DNA from 3 places in the Paenibacillus sp. CCS19 genome. Region 3 is predicted to be linked to each of the others. Evidence: riboswitches for the same ligand, from Rfam matches in the RefSeq annotation. Region 3 holds a riboswitch; each other region holds the start of a gene.

Region 1 (4,249 bases), on a different contig from region 3:
TATTAGGACTAATGGAGGTAACAGTAGGTGTAGGGTATTGAATAGCCGTATACGTATATGCCGCTGGAAGTTTGAAGAGATTTCCCGCTAGATCTGCTACCGCCACATCAACTACTCCCGGTTGACTCGCTGCTGGAATCGTTACACGCAGACGAGTATCGGATACATATGTCGTTGTTGCAACTTTACCGTCAATGTATACTTTCATACCCGATTTAAAGTTCTTACCGTCAATGACGGCAATATCACCGCCGGTTACTAGCCCTGTATTCGGAGAAATACTCGAGATAATCGGATCCGTAATCGGTGCCGGATCATATGTATATCCGCCTGTCACAACTACGCTTGTACCATCCGGATTCGTGATTGTTACGTCAGCAGGCCCCGCTGCTAATGCCTTGGGAGCCGTAACGCGAAGGTTCGTTGTATTGAGTCTGTACGTAACAGTTGCTGCTTGTCCGCCAATTGTCACAGTAGCGGTTGGCATAAAGTAAGCACCGATAATTTCCACAGTATTCCCGCCATCAAACGGACCACTGCTCGGTGTGATGCTGGTTACCGTAGGATTTGTTTTGTATTGATATTGTGCGGTTGCCTTTTGTGAATCTGGATTTTGGACAGTTACGGTTACCGTACCTTGAACGCCGGCTGGACTCGTAACCGTAATCGTGTTGCTGTCCACGAAGGATACATTCGTTGCACTGGCCGTACCAAATGTCACCTTAGCGCCGTTAACGAAGTTTTTACCGTGAATTGTAACAGTTTCTCCGCCCCTTGGGTGACCTGAAGCCTGTTCAAGCGATGTAATGACAGGAGCAGGAAGCTTAACCGTAATATTCGCGGTAGGGATATTCTTCACGCGAGCAGCGCCTGCGTAGTCCTTATATGTTATTGATGACGTTACATTCGATACAGGGAATGTACCTGCTTTCGTTTTATCTACAGGACGTATCTTATAAGTAAAAGAAAGTACGCTGTTTTTCAATTCTTTAAAATCCCACGTTAAAGTGTTGCCCGTAATGGTCGGTTTAGGTATATTGTTGTCTGCCGAGCCAGGTACGATTTCAAAATTCGGATCTACGATATCCGTTACTTTGACATCATATGCACTTGCCATACCAATCTCTTTAACGATTGCAGCATAAATATCGCTAAGACCAGTGGAGCCTAACACGAAATGATGATGTGCAGAGGTAGTAGCCATCTCTTTAAGGAGAACGTTGGGTCCGCTTGAATCAGGATCATCCGTCGATTTTAAAAGCGCAATCGTATAGAAGACGATTCCTGCATCTTTTGCTGCTTGCGCTTGTTGCTTTGCATATCCATATGGATCGTTGGTAGGTTGCGTCGCATCACCATCTGTCATGATAACGATAACCGGCTGAGCATCGGGACGTTGGTTGGCTAATAGGGAAGTCGCAACTTGGATCGCATCGCCAGTTGCCGTGCTACCATTTGCGGTAATTCCGTTTATATAATTTTTTGCCGCATCCTTGTCCGTCGTGAGAGGGAAGGTACCAATTGTATTAGAAGAAGAAAAGTCTACGATTCCTACGCGGTGATAGTTCATGTCCATAAGATCAATAAAGCCTTTTGCTGCTTCCTTTGCAGCAGTCATCTTATCTTCGCCATTGTTGTAAGAAGGGAGCATACTACCAGATTTGTCGATGATCAAGATAACGTCGCTCGGCATGACAACATTAACGGGGGGCGTCCCTGAAATATTCAATGTTACCGTAGCCTCTTCTTCTGTCGTCATCGTCGTCTTATCTAAAGTCTTTGTTACAGAAACATAGTCATTTACTGCTGCATCTGTCTTTGGCACGAATAAACCGCACAAAGCAATGCAAAGTGATAGAATCACAATTACAGTTTGCTTTATTCTCACCATTCTAAACCCTCCTATTTTTTTATAATAAAAAACAATAGCGGTTGCTATTGTTCTCTACCTCAAACATGCAACCTGGCAATCTCCGGTTCCAGAGACCCATGGCTTTGCGTCACTATATCACTATAGTTTTGCTAAGTTATTAAATTAATCAGTTATTTAAAACCATTATATTCTAAAACAACAAAAATTCCAATCTATTTATGAGTACATTTTCCTATTTATTGATGCTGATCAATGAAATAACCCATATTCGACGCGCGTTCGTATTGATATGCATTTCTAGTTAACTTTCCATTATTCAGCATTCTGAGATGACTTCTGTTCTCCTCTTGTATAGATAGCATTTTGTTCATGATGGTATATTCAATCTCAAGGCACTGTGCAACGATTATCTTATCTGTCTCCGTCAACATCGTTCCTTGTATTGCATGACTAATTGAATCTCTTAATTCCACCTGTCGAATCCGAAAAGAAAGTAGCAAACTATCGTTTGCTACTTCTTTCAGATCCAGTTCAGCGATAGTATTTGTCACAACAAGCAACTCTTTAAGCAGCGATTCTACTGGGGAATAAGCATTGGATAATGTCATACGGAAGTCTTCACTTTCTCATCTACTCTTAGGCTTCTAATAGCCTCCAACCAGGTATCTCTCAGTTCTGTGATCATTTTCAAACACCACTCAGCTGCATCTCGGTCTACTTTCACATTCGCTTCGAGCAACTTGCTATGAAGAAAAGTGTAAAGACTCTTAAGATTGTGCGAAATCTCATAATCCATGTTCAACGTAGAGAGCAGCTCATCGATAATGTCCTGCGCTCTGATTAAATTTTTATGCTTTTCGATAATATCTTTCTTATCAATTGCAACAATGGCTAGTTTAATAAACCTTATACATCCGTTATACAATAGTAGCGTCAATTCTCCAGGAGTGCTGGTTTGCACTTGGGCGTTTAAATAATTGTTTTGTACGGGAAGCATAACCACTCTTCACCTCTTCTCGTCGATGATAGCACCCACAGTGAGTTCTTTTAGTTTCTCCACTAGATCAATGAACTTTTCTGATGGCAATTCGTGTATAATATCATGCGTTTCTTTATTCAGGATTTGCACTATGACCTGTCCCGTTGCTTCGTGAATCTTATATTTGAACTCATGCTCCGTTCCTTGTACCGCTTTATTCGCCTTAACAATCGAGTCATATAACACTTTTTCGCTTATGCTCAAAATCGAGAATTTGCTCTTTTCTTTCAGTTCGTAGTACATGCCACTCGACTTAATCGGTTCAACCGTTGCCTTTGCGGCCGGCGACGGCAGTGAGACCGACTTGGACTGTATTTCCATAGTCAAGCCCCCTCCTCTCCGTTTATCCTAATTGTTGAGATAGCCACGCCATCTGAGCATTACCTTTTTCTATTGCTTGCTCCATCGCTGTAAATCTACGATAGTAGTTATCTTCCTTCTTATTTAGAAGAGCCGTAAAATCGGTGATTTTTAGATTTAGCTTATTGATCTGACTTCCGATAACAGTGGTAATATCATCATCTTTTCCGCCTGTTCTACCGGCTTGATCGATCAGATTACCCAGCAAAGAATCCACCCGGTTGTACAGTTTTACCGCAACACCCTGCTGACTCTCGTATCCTGGATTGTTAGTAAACAATTTATTTACTGCATCAGGGTTTTGGAGAATTGCATCCCTTAGCTTATCTTCATCTATTTGTAGTTTTCCGGCGTTCTGCGGTACGCCTGTGACGTATGGCACCGTTGTGATACCGACCGAAGACAATGTGCTAAACGCCGGGTCCAGCCCGCTTACCGTATCGCTAAAAACTTCTCGTAACGACGATTTAATCTTTTTCAGTATAGGCGAGTTACTCAACAAGCCTTGCTGGACCTTTTTATTCCAGTTTGCAATATCCTCATCGTTCATCGCATCTTTTTGTTCATCTGAAAGCGGTTGGTACCCTTTTTCCTTTTGTTCGGAAAGCCGTGTATTAACAAGGTCAATCATATCATTGTAAGCCGTAACAAACTTTTTGATTTTATCAATAACCGCGGACGGGTCGCTAGCCACTGTAATCGTGATTGGCGATGTCGTTGTATTATTGAACGTGATTGTCGTACCATCGCCCGTACTGATTGAATTTGTTGCGCTCGTTTGCACAGAACCGTTATCAAGAATGTATGACGCATCTTTACCTACTGCAGCAGTTGCAGTTTCCATCTTGAAGGTCGACATAAGATTCCCGGTAACATCCTGTACAGAAATCCCCGTAGCAACGCCAGTCTTCTTGCTCTTCATAACAAACTGATCGTTGACGGAGTCATACGTCATCGTAACCTCGGCAGCAGAGGCA
Region 2 (4,249 bases), on a different contig from region 3:
TAACACGCAGCCGCCGCTTCTTGTGCAATACGAGGAAGGGAAGTTCAGCTGTACCGTGCAGCAAGAGCTTCTTGCTTCATTGAAGCTGCGTAGAGTAAACGCCTATCCGTCCATTATTGTGCTGAGAGGCAATGCCGACTACAGCAGGTTCAATAAGCATTACGGCAATGTCTTTTTCTACGTGAACGAAGGATGACTTGGATTGATTCAGTCAGAACGGCAGCGATTCATGGATTCTATATGGGGTATTTCGTGGACGTGTGGCAGGAGAGCCGTCACCATGCGGAACAGTTCCTGCGGGAGATGCAATTGGAGATTCCCGAGCTGGAGATGGAGCTCGGAGAGGCCGCGGTGACGTATGCAGCAATCAGCGCCATCTATCGGCGGTTGAATGAGTTGTTCCCATGGATGCAGCCGCATGAACCGATCGCAGACCCGTTCAGAAGGAAGGATGCGATCAGTCTTCTGACAGAAGCCAAGGAGTTAGAGAAGACCGCATATGGTCAATTGGAGAAAATTTGTGCCAAGCTATAATTCCATTCCATAAAGTTATCACGACCCAGAGGCCGCCGAATGATTCGGCGGCCTCCTATGCTAAGCGAGCGTTCAACGCTGCTGCGCGTCATAGTTACTTGAGGTGAAAACGATGTCACCGTCAGCCAGCCGGAGGACGACCTTATGATTGTACTTGGTGAAGCTGTCGATTGTGGTGCCATACATGAAGGAAGTGTTGCCGCTCTCCAGAATGGGCGAAGGCAGCAGTTCACGCGGGGTGACGAGTACGCCTACAATCGGCTTGATGCCTTTATCGTCCTCGTCACCATAGATCGGTTCCGTATGTACAAGCAGAGCTTTGCCGTTGTTCAGCTCCATATTCATTTCCCACGTGTCCCCGACAATGCTGGTTGTATAGACGAGATCCTGCTTATTGACTGTTGAGCCGATAGCGTAAAGATAAGTTAACAGGGCAACAACCACCAGAAGCACGGCGAATACGGCCACTGCTTTCTTGGTCATTGTTCTTCTTACCTTCTTCAGAAAATCAATTTCCTTCTTGGCTTCGTGCGGCTTGGCGGTGTCGATCGAAGCGGATAGCTTGGCATGAAGCGAACGGCAAGCCTCGCATTCCTCCAAGTGCTGCCGCATGTCCTGTTCGGTCTCCTGACTTAGCAAGCCGTCCAAATAACTTGGCATGAGATCTTGGGCGATATGGCACTTCATTCGTTACAGCACCTCCATAAGTTTTTGTTTGGCTCGGTAGAAAGTGACGCGTGCCCAGTTCTCGCTCCGGCCTAGGATTTCACCAATCTCTGCAAAAGAGAACTCGCCGGAAATTCGCATATGAACAATCTCCCGCATAGGCTCGCCCAGCTTGTGAATGGCCCTGTACAAGTCCATTTTGCTGGTCTTGCGCAGCACATCCTCCTCTGGCGATATGCCCGGAGATGGAATATTCTCATGCAGCTCCTGGGTGGGTCGCCTTCGTCTCTTCTCAAGCTCCTGGTACCATACATGCTTGGCGATCTGGCAGAGCCAGACGCTGATCTTGCAGGAGCCGTTATAGGTATGTATCGAATATACGGCACGATAGAAAGTTTCCTCGGTCAGCTCTTCGGCCAAGTCTTCATCATGCGTCAGACTAAGCAAATAGCGAAAAACATTTTGTGCATGATTCCTATAAATCTCCTCTAGATCCTCCGCCACTTTCTCACCTCCTTCGTTCATATATCCGATTAATGAGCGATTCGTTACATCGTTATTGGAAAATAATATCGGCTGATAAGGTAGGATGCAAGAATTTAAGGGAGGCCCAATAGCGGGTAAACCGCCTCTATCTGATCGTTAATTCCTATTAACTTGCTCGGTAAAATGATGAGAGAAACCCTTAAATACGGGCAATAAACAACTATTAATGTGACAAATTGTCGAAAGTAGTCGACTTGAAGTTAGGCTTTACAAAACATTTTGTCGAAAAATGAAATGGTTTTCCTTGTAAATAAGCTGGAAAAATAGTACATTGGTAGGGTGACCGATAATAGCACACTTGACGAAAGTCAGGGCCGCAAAGCCGCGGGTCTAAGGTTCTACGGAACGATGACAGCCGGGCTGCCGAAGCGTATGGACAAAATGATGTCTAGTTGTGACAACGGCTGCTCGTACGAGCAGCCTTTTTGCGTTCAGAGACTTCGAGGTGGTACGTGCTGAGCAACCGTGGAAGGAGTGATAGAGGCAGCCCTTACATGAAGGACGCTTATCTTGTTGACATCTAGCATTTCCTGTACTTCACAAAATATCGGAGGTAACGTAAGTGAAAAGCAGAATACGAATGTCCTTTTTCGCCAAGAATCTATTGTTCTCTTCCATTAACATTATTTTGATCGGCACCATTCTTATTGTTTCTAGCTACTATATCGAGAAAAACATACTGACCGACCAGCTCCATCAGCAGATTAAGACGATCACCGAAGAATGGTCGAAGCAAATTAAACCGGAGATGGCCCGTGCATCGTTGCAGGAGCAGGACTTCCAAGGTGCAGAACAACTCAAGCTCAGACCTATCCTCGACTCCGTTAACCAGTACAATCCGAACATTGCACAAGCTTATGTAAGTGGCACGGAACTGCTGGACGGGAATAAGACGTCGCAGATTGCTGTTCCTACCGCTCTCTTGGAGCCGCTTAAGGAAATGAAATTGACGGCCAAAGATATGATCGAGCAGCCGCCGGTTATCGTCGAAACGCTGCAAAGCATGATGAAGACGGGAGAGCCGACGTTCTCCGATATTTACTCCGACGATTTCGGTACATGGACGACGATCGCTTACCCGATCAAAGACGAGACGGGTGCCATATTCGCTTATTTCGCAGCGGATGCGGACGCCAGCGCGATTAACAGCGGGCTCCACGAGCTTCTTACTTACAGCCTCCTGATCATGTTAGTCTTCCTCGTTATTGTGCTGCTTGTTCAGTACTACGTCGTGAGGAGAACGTTGTCCCCTATCAAGTTGCTTATGGCGGGCATCGAGAAGGTGAGTGCAGGAGATCTCGATGTGGAGATCGCGGCAGGCACTGATGATCTAGGAATCGTCAACGACAAATTCAATCAGATGGTTCGCCGGATGAATGGTACGATGATTAAAATTCAGGAGCTCTCTTCGCAAGTGGCGGAATCTGCCCAAACGTTGTACCTCACGACAGAGGATAACAACCGTCAGGCGGAATCGATCCATCACAACGTGAAGATGATTGCCGACAATATTCTAACCCAGCAGCAGTCTGCTCGGGACAGCTCACGCGCGATTACCGAAATGACGACCGTCATTCAATCGGTAGCACAGAACTCGTCCAGTCTGGCAGAAGAAGCGGCAGACATGGAGACCAAATCCGAGCAGGGCAATTCCGCCGTTAGCAATATGGTGGATCAGATGTCAGAAATCTCCGGGTTCGTGAACAATGTCTCGCAAACGGTGGAATTGTTGAATCAGAGATCCAATGAAATCGGCAGTATCCTCGTGATGATTCGCGGAATTGCCACACAGACGAACCTTCTGGCGCTTAATGCAGCCATTGAGGCATCGCGTGTAGGCGAACACGGCCGTGGATTTGCTGTCGTCGCAGGGGAAGTGCGGAAGCTGGCTGAGCAGTCCAAAGAATCGGCTGAGCAAATCTCGACGCTGATCGATGAAATTCAAGTCAGCATTCAACATGCGGCACAATCGATGGAATACGGAACTGGCGTCGTGGAGAAGGGGATGTCCTTGGCCCATGAAACGAGCAGCCTATTCACTGAAATCTCGAGAGCGACCAGAAACGTCTCGGAGCAAACCCAGGAAGTGTCCAGCGCTGCGCAGGAAATGTCTGCGGCAACGGAAGAGCTGGCCGCATCCGCAGATGAACTAAGTGCAACCGTCGATGTAACGACGTCGGGAACGGAGAAGATCACCCATTCCGTTGAGGCGCAGCAGCAGCGTTTGTCCTCCATTGTAGAGGCGTCCAACCTGCTGTCGTCGGTAGCAGAGAAATTGAAAGAACAGATCGAGACATTCCGCGTTAAGACCAAATAGCACAGGACAGGAGGGGAGATAATGGTCAAGAATACTGAATTGGGACCAACAACAGATGACGTACAAGATTACGAACTGCCGATTGTGCTGCTTCCGATGGACGGCGCACGTCAATTAAGAACGTATACGTTTGAAAGTATGAATGTGGAGCTTCGTGAAGATCTGCTGGCGTCTTATTCAGGCAAT
Region 3 (4,249 bases):
AATCGATTGTTCGATCTGGTGCAATTCGCGCAGCAGGACGTATTCAATTCGATGTCTTCCGGCATCGTAGTTGTCAACGAACAGGGCAATGTTGCCGATATTAATCGTGTAATGCAGCCGATCATGCCATTTCGCGTCGGGGACAAATTCGATATTCGTGCGATGCTCAGCACGATGCGGGCAGTATCCGAACAAACCGAGTTGTTCATTGAATGGCATGAGGCGAATTCGCCAGAACGTCTGGAGATGGAGGTGCTTGTTCCTTCATTCACGACTGCAAAGCGTCACGTCGTCGTTGTATCCGCGCCGATCAAAGCGAATAATGACGAGACGGCAGGCCGTATCATAACGATTCAAGACGTCACGGATTATCGGCTGCTCATGGAAGAGACGCGCAGGCAGAACGAGACGCTTCAAGTGCAGAATCAAGAGCTGCTCAAGATGCAGGATGAGCTGTCCGCAGCGAATCGCAAGCTGGAGCTGATGGCGGTCACGGACAGCCTGACGGGCTGCTTCAATCGCCGTTACCTGCTGAGTAGACTCGAGAACGAGCTTCCGTCGCTTGCGATGTACAGCAAGCCGGTCGCCGTGCTGCTATTTGATATCGACTTGTTCAAATCAGTGAATGATACGTATGGCCATTTGGCTGGGGACATGATACTTGTCCAGACAGCGGAGACAATCCGCACGATGCTGGGGCCTAACGATGTGTTGGCACGGTATGGCGGTGAAGAGTTTACGGTGTACATGCCCGGAGCCGATATGAAGCACGCGACGGAAGCGGCGGAACGGATTCGTAGAGCGGTGGAATGCAGTGAACTGCCATGGAATGAGGATATCGTTGAATGGAACCGTAGGTCCGAGCTTGAAGTGGCGGCTGGAAGCGAGTTTGGCGCCGGACAACGAGATGCCTGCGTCAAGAAGCTGTCTGTGACGATTAGTATGGGTGTAGTGGCAGATGAATCGCTGCAGCCGGCCAATGCGATTGAGTCGGCAGCGTACTTAAGACAGCTGTTTGCACGAGCGGACGAGGCGTTGTACATCGCGAAGAACGCGGGTCGTAATCAAGTGGTAAGCCGTCTTTTCGAGCATTAGTCCGAATTCATTAAATGATTTAGCGATTAACATGAGAGCGTAGTCATTAGGCAATAGGTCATGGTACAATAGATTGGTGTTCCATATTTTTTGGCATGAAGAAGGCGGGAACTAGTATGAAGAAGGTAAACATTCATCAAATTAAGCCTGGGGACAAGCTGGCTAAGCCGATCCTGCAGGACAATGGGAATGTTCTCCTAGGCGTGGGCGTTGAACTGAACGAACGGTTTATAGACAGACTTCGCAAGCTTGGCATCGATATGCTGTTCGTTGAGGACGCTTTTACCGATGACCTTGAGCCGCCTGAGGCAATTTCGGAAGCGACACGTCAAAAAGCGGTAAATGCTATCTATCAGACGATGGCTAATTTGAAAGACCAGAACTTCATGAAGGGCAAAGCGGTTGCTCCTGAGATGGGACGTCAACTGCGGCAGGTGTTCGGGGAAATTCTGAATGACGTCATGGTACGCGGCGATGTCATGGTGAATTTGACGAATATCCATACGACTGATGCTTACTTGTTCCAGCACTCCGTTAACGTTGCAGTATTGTCCGGCATTATCGGGATTGCCAAAGGCTACAATAAGATTCAATTGGAGGAACTCGGCATTGGAGCGCTGCTGTTTGATGTTGGGATGACGAAGGTTCCATCTGCGCTGCTGAACAAGCAGGAAGCGCTGACGGATGCAGAGCGTGCAATCGTAGAACGACACACGAATGATGGCTTTGATATTCTTCGTAAGCAGTATGATATTTCACTGCTTTCCGCCCATTGTGCGCTGCAGCACCACGAACGGTTCGATGGATCGGGATATCCGAGAGGCCTGAAAAGTGACGAGATTCATCTGTATGCCCAAATCGTTGGTCTGGCTGACACCTATGACGCGCTGACATCGCCGAGACCGCATCGCAAGCGTTACACGCCGTCGGAAGCGATTGAGTTTCTATTCGCAGCCGGCAACACGTATTTTGATTTCGAGCTGGTCAAGCTGTTCTGCAAGCATATTTCGGTTTACCCGATCGCTACGACCGTCCGGTTGAGTACAGGACAGATTGCAGTCGTATCCGCGAACAATTCGCTTGCGGTACACCGTCCGAAGGTGCGGGTTGTAGAGGAGCCGGATGGCACTCGTCCTGCGAATCCTTATGAAATTGACCTTAAGAACGAAATCAGCATTCTGATCGTTGAAGAATTGTAACTCGTCATCATACATCTAGATATAGCGCAAGAACTGAATATGTGGATATCGAACGATAATAGCAAACTTGTCGAAAGGCAAGGACGCAAAGCCATAGGGCCTAACGCTTGCATATGCGGCGGTTGGCAGCCTGGTTACCGAATTCGCTCCCCTGCAGGTAGATTTTGGAGCGGCTTCTTTTTGAATGCGGCTTTTTTTGTTTGCTTTTTTACGGAACATGTAAAGTGGCATCATCGTCTGCGAAATTAGAAGACTTGTATAAATCCATCATGTGTCCATCATTAAGGGGGTTCAGGTTAATGTCGATAAGGAGCGGGCAAGAGCTTCGCAAGAAGGACAAAGAGATGATTGCACCGAAAGCGCTTGTTCATAGCAGAACGATTGTGGAAAAACAGGACTATGTCACGACAGGCATCTCTACTTATGTAGAAGGTGAATTGCTTGGCATTGATCTGAATGAATACAAACGGTTCGAGCTAGGAGATTCCGTGCAGCTTACTTTTTATTCTCCTGTGGGCATTCACCGCCTCCAATCCACGATTATTGGCAAGGATGAAGGCTCGATCGCGGTTATTTTTCCGCCGAAGGCGTTTCAGTTTGTCGAGAAGCGGGAGAGTCCGAGGGTAGCGGTGAGGGCGGTTGGCAAGCTTCGTTATCCGAATGAAGAGTCTCCAGGACAGGAACGGAAACTGGAGCAAATGATTGCGCCGTCGAATGCAGGGGTGATGTCGGACGAGCTGCTTGCAGAGCTGGATGAGCTGCTTCAAGCAGCAGGCGTCGAGCAGGATGATTGGGCTGGCACGCCGATTCGAATTAGCAATATCAGCAACTCGGGTATCGGTTTCGTGATTGAACAGCCTACGGTTCCGATGATGGCAGGGGAAGAAGTTGAAGCAGAGCTCCGAATTGAGGGGCAACGGATTATTCGATGCAAGCTCTCGATTGTTCGTTCGGAGGCGACGCCGGAAGGACGATACTACGGTGCTCGTTTTGAAGGGCTCGGCGAGAAGGAACAACGTGCGCTTCGCGCTTATATTCTACGCGAGCAGGTCGGCGCGTTCTATACGAATCGTAGAAAACAATTGAAAAATACCAAAGGAAGCCGCTCAGACAACTGAGCGGTTTTTTCTTTTATACACCGCTCCCCGTGTTTCGGGGCTGTTTGTTTTGTTTCATCGATGTCCGCTGCGGCAATACTGCGTATCAGATGATGTGTGAATGCCGCTCAGGGAAGGAGATGTAAGGTATGAGGGTTCGAGGGAGCGATAACCGTGACAGAAGTAGTCGGTTTGCAGGAGGTGCGGCATCCGGGGCTGCCGTTGTTGGGGCTGGTGCGGCTATCATGCAGGCGGGGCTATACGGGAATAGTGCTGCTGTAATATTCTCGTTAGCTGCGGTGATTGGAGCGGCTAGTGCGGCATTAGTAATGGCTGTGCGTGCAGGCCGCCGAATCCAAGCGTCTCCGACTCCTATGCCCGGCGGGGCGAGCGGCGGACGGCATCCGGAGCGGCAGCGGGTCATGCATGTTGTGCTGCTATGCTTGTTCGGACTGGCGGGTATCAGTTTGCTGCAGCTGGTTGTTGGACATTCGCATCATTCTGCGGCATCGGCCGAGGCGTGTATACGCTGGCTTGGTACAGCAGGAATCGTCATGCTCCTGCACCAACAGCATGGGAAGCGGAAGCAGCAGGTCGTTACAGCTAATGTTGTGAGAGATGGTTCGCGGATACAGATTAGTCTGCTCGTAACGCTGGGCGTGTTGATTGGACCTGTCTCCATCGCAGGCTGGTTCGGTTTATTGCCCGAGCAGATCTCGCGAGGATTTCTGCTCGTTGAATCCGATATCCGCATCGCGAGCATAGGAATGAGGTTATCCGGATTTCTGCAATATCCGAATGCACAGGGCATCTTCGCGGCAGCTTTATTGCTGCTGCTGCTCGCGGTGTGGACGACGC

Evidence for each region. A riboswitch is a leader RNA that binds a small molecule or an ion and turns the genes downstream of it on or off. The one in region 3 is predicted to bind cyclic di-GMP.
Region 1: linked by a shared signal. The riboswitch ahead of SBI19_RS06540 (IPT/TIG domain-containing protein) and the one ahead of SBI19_RS25290 (PilZ domain-containing protein) in region 3 are both predicted to bind cyclic di-GMP.
Region 2: linked by a shared signal. The riboswitch ahead of SBI19_RS03585 (methyl-accepting chemotaxis protein) and the one ahead of SBI19_RS25290 (PilZ domain-containing protein) in region 3 are both predicted to bind cyclic di-GMP.

Annotation. Positions count from the first base shown of each region.
Region 1 covers NZ_BTCK01000005.1:163,420-167,668, reverse strand. The annotation lists gene SBI19_RS06540 (IPT/TIG domain-containing protein) at 1-1,891, opposite strand, end outside; cyclic di-GMP riboswitch class I at 1,955-2,034, opposite strand; gene SBI19_RS06535 (hypothetical protein) at 2,110-2,481, opposite strand; gene fliS (flagellar export chaperone FliS) at 2,478-2,870, opposite strand; gene SBI19_RS06525 (flagellar protein FlaG) at 2,880-3,233, opposite strand; gene fliD (flagellar filament capping protein FliD) at 3,256-4,249, opposite strand, start outside.
Region 2 covers NZ_BTCK01000003.1:1,533-5,781, forward strand. The annotation lists gene SBI19_RS03565 (CD3324 family protein) at 1-196, shown strand, start outside; gene SBI19_RS03570 (hypothetical protein) at 193-534, shown strand; gene SBI19_RS03575 (zf-HC2 domain-containing protein) at 607-1,221, opposite strand; gene SBI19_RS03580 (RNA polymerase sigma factor) at 1,225-1,704, opposite strand; cyclic di-GMP riboswitch class I at 2,028-2,114, shown strand; gene SBI19_RS03585 (methyl-accepting chemotaxis protein) at 2,309-4,063, shown strand; gene SBI19_RS03590 (non-ribosomal peptide synthetase family protein) at 4,085-4,249, shown strand, end outside.
Region 3 covers NZ_BTCK01000052.1:21,911-26,159, forward strand. The annotation lists gene SBI19_RS25280 (diguanylate cyclase) at 1-1,095, shown strand, start outside; gene SBI19_RS25285 (HD-GYP domain-containing protein) at 1,212-2,294, shown strand; cyclic di-GMP riboswitch class I at 2,345-2,436, shown strand; gene SBI19_RS25290 (PilZ domain-containing protein) at 2,594-3,412, shown strand; gene SBI19_RS25295 (O-antigen ligase family protein) at 3,541-4,249, shown strand, end outside.